DNA from 2 places in the Streptomyces sp. NPDC018031 genome. Region 1 is predicted to be linked to the other one. Evidence: predicted binding sites of a transcription regulator. Region 1 holds the regulator's gene; the other holds the start of a gene.
What was found. The regulator HrcA, encoded in region 1, represses chaperone genes, less so after heat shock. The targets are predictions, from matches to a motif close to TTNGCACTCNGNNNNNCNGAGTGCNAA.
Positions count from the first base shown of each region.

Region 2: groES (co-chaperone GroES) is a predicted target of HrcA. The motif match lies at 1,350-1,376, and genes of this name have one in related genera.

Region 1 is NZ_JBIRFT010000007.1:294,637-299,049, forward strand. Features, by position in the region: gene ACH4B3_RS19245 (DUF3097 domain-containing protein) at 1-492, opposite strand, end outside; gene ACH4B3_RS19250 (MBL fold metallo-hydrolase) at 550-1,314, opposite strand; gene hrcA (heat-inducible transcriptional repressor HrcA) at 1,602-2,618, shown strand; gene dnaJ (molecular chaperone DnaJ) at 2,619-3,752, shown strand; gene ACH4B3_RS19265 (nitronate monooxygenase) at 3,918-4,413, shown strand, end outside.
Region 2 is NZ_JBIRFT010000001.1:1,142,112-1,146,524, reverse strand. Features, by position in the region: gene ACH4B3_RS04770 (SAM-dependent methyltransferase) at 5-1,186, opposite strand; gene groES (co-chaperone GroES) at 1,524-1,832, shown strand; gene groL (chaperonin GroEL) at 1,990-3,618, shown strand; gene ACH4B3_RS04755 (ester cyclase) at 3,887-4,413, opposite strand, start outside.

The DNA of each region.
Region 1 (4,413 bases):
GGCGTCCGGGCCGGGGGAGAAGGCGCGGACGATCTCCGGGAGGTCGTCGACGCCCTCCAGGTACTCGACCACCACCCCCTCGATCCGCAGGTCGTCGCCCCAGACGCGCTCCACCAGCTCCGCGTCGTGCCGGCCCTCCACGTAGATGCGGCCCGCGCGGGCCACCCGGGCCCGGGCGCCGGGCACCGCGATGGAGCCGGACGCGGTCAGCCGGGGGCCGGCGGGCCCGGCGGCGGCCGGGCGCACCAGGGTGACCACCTTGCCCTCCAGCAGGAAGCCGCGCGGCTCCATCGGGAAGACCCGGTGTTTGCCGAACCGGTCCTCCAGGGTGACGGTGGGGCCCTGGGCGGTCTTCTCGCAGCGGATGACGGCGCCGCAGAAGCCGGTGCCGACCTCCTCGACCACCAGATCGGCCTCCGCGGGAACCTCCGGCACCGGGGCCTGCCGCTGCCACGGAGGGGTCAGGTCGGGGTCGTACCGTCTGCTGCGCACCGGCCGACGATACGAAAAAACGGCAGGCCGCGGTGGCGACACGCCGGTGGGCGGCGGTTACCGGTCACCGGCCGCCGGGGGTCCGCCGCCGGGCGTACCGGCCAGCTCGTCGCGTTGCGCGCGGACGAAGGCGGCGTCCACCACGGCGCCGTGGCCGGGCACGTACCGGGCGTCCTCGCCGCCGAGCGCGAGCAGCCGGTCCAGGGCGGCGGGCCAGCGGGCGGGGATCGCGTCCGGCCCGGCCTGCGGTTCGCCGGACTCCTCGACCAGGTCCCCGCAGAACACCACCTCGGGGGTGCCGGGGACCAGGACCGCGAGGTCGTGGCCGGTGTGGCCGGGGCCCACGTTGGCCAGCAGCACCCGGCGGCCGCCCAGGTCCACCACGAGCTCCCCGGACACCTCGTGGTGCGGGATCACCAGCAGGTCGGTGGCCTCCGCCGCGGTGTCGCCGGGCACCCCGTGCCGTTGGGCGTCCTCGCGCAGGTCGTCCCGCTCCCGGCGGAGCAGGTCGGCCATCCCGACGGCCGCGTACACCTCGCAGCCGGCGAACGCGGCGGTGCCCAGGACGTGGTCGAAGTGCGGGTGGGTGAGCACGACATGGGTGGGGCGCCGGCCGAAGAGCGCGGTGACCTCGCGGCGGATCATGGCCCCGTCGGCCAGCGTGGCGCCGGTGTCGATGACGAGTACGCCGTGTTCGCCCGCGACGGCGCCGATCGTCTCGTCCCAGCCGGGGAGCCGCCGGCGTACCACGCCGGGCGCGAGGCGCTCCCAGCCGGCCGGTTCGGCGGTGCGGTGCGCGGACGGTTCCGCAGTGCTGTCCATGGGGCAGACGCTAGCGCCCGGGGAGGGTGGCGGCACGGCCGGCGCCCGGCGGGCGGGGCGGTCCGGTGCCGCGGGGCGCGGGCCCTCCGGGAGCGGCCGACTCCACCGTGTGCGGTCCCGGTTGTGCCGTGCGCCGGGCCGTCCACCGGGGCTGGGACGGCTCTTGCCCCCGCCATGGGACCCGGCCGTACACTGACTCAGGAAGGATTTGGCACTCGGGGCAGCTGAGTGCCAGCGGGGCGGCCCTGAGAGCCCCACGGAGCCCGGCCGGGCAGGGAGGTGAGCGCGTGCTCAGCGAACGCAGACTCGAGGTGCTGCGCGCCATCGTCCAGGACTACGTCGGCACCGAGGAGCCGGTGGGGTCCAAGGCGCTCACCGAGCGGCACCGGCTGGGGGTGTCCCCGGCCACCGTGCGCAACGACATGGCGGCGCTGGAGGACGAGGGGTTCATCGCCCAGCCGCACACCAGCGCGGGCCGTATCCCGACCGACAAGGGCTACCGCCTCTTCGTGGACAAGCTCGCGGGCGTCAAGCCACTCTCCCAGGCGGAGCGCCGCGCCATCCAGAACTTCCTGGACGGGGCGGTCGACCTGGACGACGTGGTGGGGCGCACGGTGCGGCTGCTCGCGCAGCTGACCCGGCAGGTCGCGGTCGTGCAGTACCCGTCGCTCACCCGCTCCACCGTCCGGCATGTGGAACTCCTCGCGCTGGCGCCCGCCCGGGTCATGCTGGTGCTGATCACCGACACCGGCCGGGTCGAGCAGCGCATGGTGGACTGCCCGGCGCCGGTCGGCGAGACGGCCCTGGCGGACCTGCGGGCGCGGCTGAACAGCCGGGTCGTGGGGCGGCGCTTCGCCGACGTCCCGCAGCTGGTGCAGGACCTGCCGGAGTCGTTCGAGACGGAGGAGCGGGGCACCGTCTCGGCGGTGCTGGCGACCCTGCTGGAGACCCTGGTCGAGGAGACCGAGGAGCGGTTGATGATCGGCGGCACCGCCAATCTGACCCGCTTCGTACATGACTTTCCTCTCACCATCCGACCGGTGCTGGAAGCGCTGGAGGAGCAGGTCGTCCTGCTCAAGCTGCTGGGTGAGGCCAAGGATTCGGGCATGACCGTGCGCATCGGGCATGAGAACGCCCACGAGGGGCTGAACTCCACGTCCGTGGTCGCGGTCGGCTACGGTTCTGGCGACGAGGCGGTCGCGAAACTCGGCGTGGTCGGACCGACCCGCATGGACTACCCCGGAACGATGGGAGCGGTACGCGCAGTGGCACGTTACGTCGGACAGATCCTGGCGGAGTCGTAAGTGGCGACGGACTACTACGCAGTCCTGGGCGTGCGGCGTGATGCCTCACAGGACGAGATCAAGAAGGCGTTCCGCCGGCTCGCCCGGGAGCTGCACCCGGACGTCAACCCGGATCCCAAGACCCAGGAGCGGTTCAAGGAGATCAACGCCGCTTACGAGGTGCTGTCGGACCCGCAGAAGAAGCAGGTCTACGACCTCGGCGGCGACCCGCTGTCCAGCACCGGCGGCGCCGGCGCCGGTGGCTTCGGCGCGGGCTTCGGCAACTTCTCCGACATCATGGACGCGTTCTTCGGCACCGCCTCGCAGCGCGGCCCGCGTTCGCGTACCCGGCGGGGCCAGGACGCCATGATCCGGCTCGACATCGAGCTGGACGAGGCCGCGTTCGGCACCACCAAGGACATCCAGGTCGACACCGCCGTGGTGTGCACCACCTGCAGCGGCGAGGGCGCGGCCCCCGGGACCTCCGCCCAGACCTGTGACATGTGCCGCGGCCGCGGCGAGGTCTCGCAGGTGACGCGGTCCTTCCTGGGGCAGGTCATGACCTCCCGGCCGTGCCCGCAGTGCCAGGGCTTCGGCACGGTCGTCCCGACGCCGTGCCCGGAGTGCGCCGGTGACGGCCGGGTGCGGTCCCGCCGCACCCTCACGGTGAAGATCCCGGCGGGTGTCGACAACGGCACCCGGATCCAGCTGGCGGGCGAGGGCGAGGTCGGCCCCGGCGGCGGCCCGGCCGGCGACCTGTACGTCGAGATCCACGAGATCTCCCACCCGGTCTTCCAGCGCCGCGGGGACGATCTGCACTGCACGGTCACCATCCCGATGACCGCGGCGGCCCTGGGCACCAAGGTGCCGCTGGAGACGCTGGACGGTCTGGAGGAGGTCGACATCCGGCCCGGCACCCAGTCCGGCCAGTCGATCCCGCTGCACCAGCGCGGTGTGACGCATCTGCGCGGCGGCGGCCGCGGCGACCTCGTCGTGCACGTCGAGGTGCAGACGCCGAGCAAGCTCGACCCGGAGCAGGAGGAGCTGCTGCGGCGGCTCGCCAAGCTGCGCGGCGAGGAGCGACCGACGGGCGAGTTCAAGCCAGGCCAGCAGGGCTTGTTCTCGCGCCTGAAGGACGCGTTCAACGGGCGTTAGGGCCCACGGCCCACGCGGCCCGGACCGGTGGCCACCGAGCCGCCGGACGGGCCGCGACGCCGTTGCCGTCCGCGGCCGGCGGGCGGATCAGGGCCGGTGGGGTCGGCTCCGCCACTCGCCCGAGGCCGTTACGGGTCGGTGCCGGGAACGTGACACGATGTGTTCATGTCCTCTGCGCTGACCGATCTTTTTCGGTATCCGATCGTGCAGGCCCCCATGGCCGGTGGCGCCTCCTGCCCTCACCTCGCCGCCACTGTCTCCGAGGCCGGCGGTCTCGGTTTCCTCGCCGCGGGCTACAAGACGCCGGAAGCGATGTACGAGGAGATCAAACAGCTCCGCGGACAGACCGACCGGCCGTTCGGCGTGAACCTGTTCATGCCGCAGCCGGCCACCGCCGATCCGTCCGCCGTCGAGGTCTACCGCGAGCAACTGGCCGGTGAGGCGTCCTGGTACGAGGCCCCGCTGGGCGACCCCGACTCGGGCAACGACGACGCCTACGAGGTCAAGCTGGCCATCCTGCTCGACGACCCGGTCCCGGTGGTCTCCTTCACCTTCGGCTGCCCCTCCCGGTCCGTCCTGGAGGCGTTCGCCAAGGCGGGCACCCGCACCGTGGTCACCGTCACCTCGCCGGTGGAGGCCCAGGCCGCGCAGTGGGCGGGCG
Region 2 (4,413 bases), on a different contig from region 1:
CCGGTCAGGCCCGCACCGGGTGCCCCAGCAGCATGCTCGGGGCACCCGCCACCCGGGTGAGGAAGACGGTGCAGGAGTGCGGCCCGGCGAGCTTCAGCTTGCGGCGCAGCTCCTCCGGTTCCACCGCCGAGCCGCGCTTCTTCACCGTCACCACCCCCACCTCGCGGTCCCGCAGCAGCGCCTTGAGCCGCTTCAGGTGGAACGGCAGCACATCGGTGATCTCGTAGGCGGTGGCGAACGGGGTCGGGACGGCGTCGTCGGCGGTCACGTAGGCGATCGTCGGGTCGAGCAGACCGCCGCCGACCTCCTCGGCCACCTCGGCGACCAGGTGCGCGCGGATCACCGCGCCGTCCGGCTCGTAGAGGTAGCGGCCGACCGGGCGGACCGGTGGGTCGGGCAGTCCGCGGCCGGTCAGCGAGACCCCGGCCGGCAGCAGTGTGGCGCGCCGTACCCCCGGCTCGGTGCCGAACCACAGCACCGCCTCCTTCACGTCCCCACCGTCCGAGATCCACTCCGCCTCGGCGTCCTCGGGGACGGCCTCGTGCGGGATGCCCGGGGCGACCTTGATGGCCGCCCAGCGCGCGGACCGGGCGGCCCCGACGGCGAAGGACAGCGGCGGCGAGTACGCCTCCGGATCGAAGATCCGGCCGCCGCCCCGCTGCCGGCCGGCCCGGCGGGCCGGGTCCACGAACACCGCCTCGTGACCGCCGGTGTCGAACTCCAGGACGTCCGCGCACTCGACCGTCAGCAGCTCGGACAGCTCCAGCGCCGCGGCGTTGGCGCGGGCGGCCGCGCAGGTCAGCGGGGAGCGGTCGACGGCGGTGACCCGGATGCCGCGCCGGGCCAGCTCGATGGCGTCGCCGCCGATGCCGCCGCACAGGTCGGCGACGCTGGCGGGGCCCAGGGCGGTGAACCGGGCCGCCCGGTAGGCGGCCACCGAGGCGCGGGTGGACTGCTCCACCCCGTCCGGGGTGAAGTACATGCGGTACGCGTCGGGGCCGAACTTCGCCGCCGCCCGCTGCCGCAGCCGGGCCTGGGTGAGCGCCGCGGAGACCAGCCCGGCCGGGTGGTCGCGGCGCAGCCGGGTGGCGGTGGCCAGCTCGCCCGCCGGGTCGTAGTCCCGCAGTTCGGCGAGGAGCCGCTGCCCGTCGGCGGTGAGCAGTTGGTCGAAGGCGTCAACATCCACCCCGTCATTCTCCCCGCCCGGAACCCGGCCGCCGACTCCCGCGTTCCTCCGGGTGAACCGCCCGATCGCCCGCCGCGGCCGCCGTTCCCGCAGGTGGGGGCCGACGGGGCGGCCGGCGCGGCGCGTCCCGGGGGCGCGCGGTTCGAAAGACGCGCCCGGCGAATTGGCACTCTAGTTGACTGAGTGCTAACCGCGTCCTAGGCTCAGGGCTGGCACTCCTCAGTGGGGAGTGCCAAACACAGCGACGGGCAGGTCCGGCACCCGCGACGACGGATCCACCTGGTCGCCACCTCAGATCAGTTAACCCCGTGAGATCTCCGAAGGGGGAGGTCGGATCGTGACGACCGCCAGCTCCAAGGTTGCCATCAAGCCGCTCGAGGACCGCATCGTGGTCCAGCCGCTCGACGCCGAGCAGACCACGGCCTCTGGCCTGGTCATCCCGGACACCGCGAAGGAGAAGCCCCAGGAGGGCGTCGTCCTCGCCGTGGGCCCGGGCCGTTTCGAGGACGGCAACCGTCTTCCGCTCGACGTCTCCGTCGGCGACGTCGTGCTCTACAGCAAGTACGGCGGCACCGAGGTGAAGTACAACGGCGAGGAGTACCTCGTCCTCTCGGCTCGCGACGTGCTCGCGATCATCGAGAAGTAAGTCACCGAAGACTGCCCTGAACTGCGCCCCTGGTCCCTGCGTCTGCTGTGTTCACTCACTGCGTGGCCGGGGCCGGGGCGCAGTTCGCGTTCCGAGGCGGTGACGGCCGCCGCTGCCGCGGCCGGAACCGCAAGAAGAGGACCCGAAGAGAGCTCCCATGGCGAAGATCCTGAAGTTCGACGAGGACGCCCGTCGCGCCCTCGAGCGTGGCGTCAACAAGCTTGCCGACACCGTGAAGGTGACGATCGGCCCCAAGGGCCGCAACGTCGTCATCGACAAGAAGTTCGGCGCCCCGACCATCACCAACGACGGCGTCACCATCGCCCGTGAGGTGGAGATCGAGGACCCGTACGAGAACCTGGGCGCCCAGCTCGTGAAGGAGGTGGCGACCAAGACCAACGACATCGCGGGTGACGGCACCACCACCGCCACCGTGCTGGCCCAGGCGCTGGTCCGCGAGGGCCTGCGCAACGTCGCCGCCGGCGCCTCCCCGGCCGCCCTGAAGAAGGGCATCGACGCCGCGGTCAAGGCCGTGTCCGAGGACCTCCTCGCCACCGCCCGCCCGATCGACGAGAAGTCCGACATCGCCGCCGTCGCCGCGCTGTCCGCCCAGGACAAGCAGGTCGGCGAGCTGATCGCCGAGGCGATCGACAAGGTCGGCAAGGACGGTGTGATCACCGTCGAGGAGTCCAACACCTTCGGTCTGGAGCTGGACTTCACCGAGGGCATGGCCTTCGACAAGGGCTACCTGTCCCCGTACTTCGTTACCGACCAGGAGCGCCTCGAGGCCGTCCTGGACGACCCGTACATCCTGATCAACCAGGGCAAGATCTCCTCCATCCAGGATCTGCTGCCGCTGCTGGAGAAGGTCATCCAGGCGGGTGGCTCCAAGCCGCTGCTGATCATCGCCGAGGACGTCGACGGCGAGGCGCTGTCCACGCTGGTCGTCAACAAGATCCGCGGCACCTTCAACGCGGTGGCCGTCAAGGCCCCCGGCTTCGGCGACCGCCGCAAGGCGATCCTCGGTGACATCGCCACCCTCACGGGTGCCACCGTCATCGCCGAGGAGGTCGGCCTCAAGCTCGACCAGGCCGGTCTGGACGTGCTGGGCACCGCCCGCCGCGTGACCGTCACCAAGGACGACACCACCATCGTCGACGGTGCGGGCAACACGGACGACGTGTCCGGCCGCGTCGCGCAGATCAAGGCCGAGATCGAGGCCACGGACTCGGACTGGGACCGCGAGAAGCTCCAGGAGCGCCTGGCCAAGCTGGCCGGCGGTGTCTCCGTGATCCGCGTCGGTGCCGCCACCGAGGTCGAGCTCAAGGAGAAGAAGCACCGTCTGGAGGACGCCATCTCCGCGACGCGCGCCGCGATCGAGGAGGGCATCGTCTCCGGCGGTGGCTCCGCGCTCGTCCACGCCGTCAAGGTGCTGGAGGACAACCTGGGCCTCTCCGGCGACGAGGCCACCGGTGTCTCCGTGGTCCGCCGCGCCGCCGTCGAGCCGCTGCGCTGGATCGCCGAGAACGCCGGCCTCGAGGGCTACGTGATCACCTCCAAGGTGGCCGAGCTCGACAAGGGCCAGGGCTTCAACGCCGCCACCGGCGAGTACGGCGACCTGGTCAAGGCCGGCGTCATCGACCCGGTCAAGGTCACCCGCTCCGCCCTGGAGAACGCCGCCTCCATCGCCTCCCTGCTGCTCACCACCGAGACCCTCGTGGTGGAGAAGAAGGAAGAGGAAGAGGCTGAGGCCGGTCACGGCCACGGTCACGGCCACTCGCACTGATCCGGACCGGCTGACGCCGGAGAACCGGACCGGCTGACGCCGGAGAAGGTGACGCGAGCGAGCGTTCAGGCCCGGTGCCCCCGTCGCGGGGGCACCGGGCCTGTCGCGTAGCGGGCCGCGGCGCGCCCGACCCGCCGTGCGGACACCCCGGCGCGCCGGGGCGCGCGGGGGGCCGGGCCCGGCGTGGCAGGCCGCCGCGGGGCGGGGGCCTGCCACGCGACGGCCCGCCGCGAGCCGGTCGCCGAGGGCGGGGGCCGGGGCTACCCGGTCACCTCGCCACCAGACCCAGCTGCCGCATCAGCCCGAACAGGTCGTAGTTCCACCGGCCCTCGGCGATCCTGCCGTCGGCGAAGCGGAACTGGGTGGTGCCGGTCATGGTGCACCGCTTGCCGGAGGGGGCCAGGCCCATGAACTCGCCGTGGTGGGTGCCCCGCCAGGTCCAGCAGGTGACCACCTGGTCGCCCTCGGCCAGCTGGTCGTCGATGGTGAAGTCGAAGTCGAAGGCCGACCGCCAGCCGGTGACGTCCTGCCGTATGGCCTCCCGGCCGACGGTGGTCTCCCGGTCCTTGATCGGGTCGTGGTCGCGGTAGCCCTCGGTCAGCAGCTCGTCGATCAGGTCCAGGTCGCCGCCGACCGCGACCTCCTGGTAGAAGCGCCGGGCGGTCGCCTTGTTGAGCTGCTCGTCGCGGACCACGTCCAGGTCGGTGAACGTGGGCATCTCGTCGCAGAGCGCGACCATCTCGCGGAAGATCCGGTCGGTCTCCGGCATCTGCGAGTTCCGCATCGCGTCCTCGT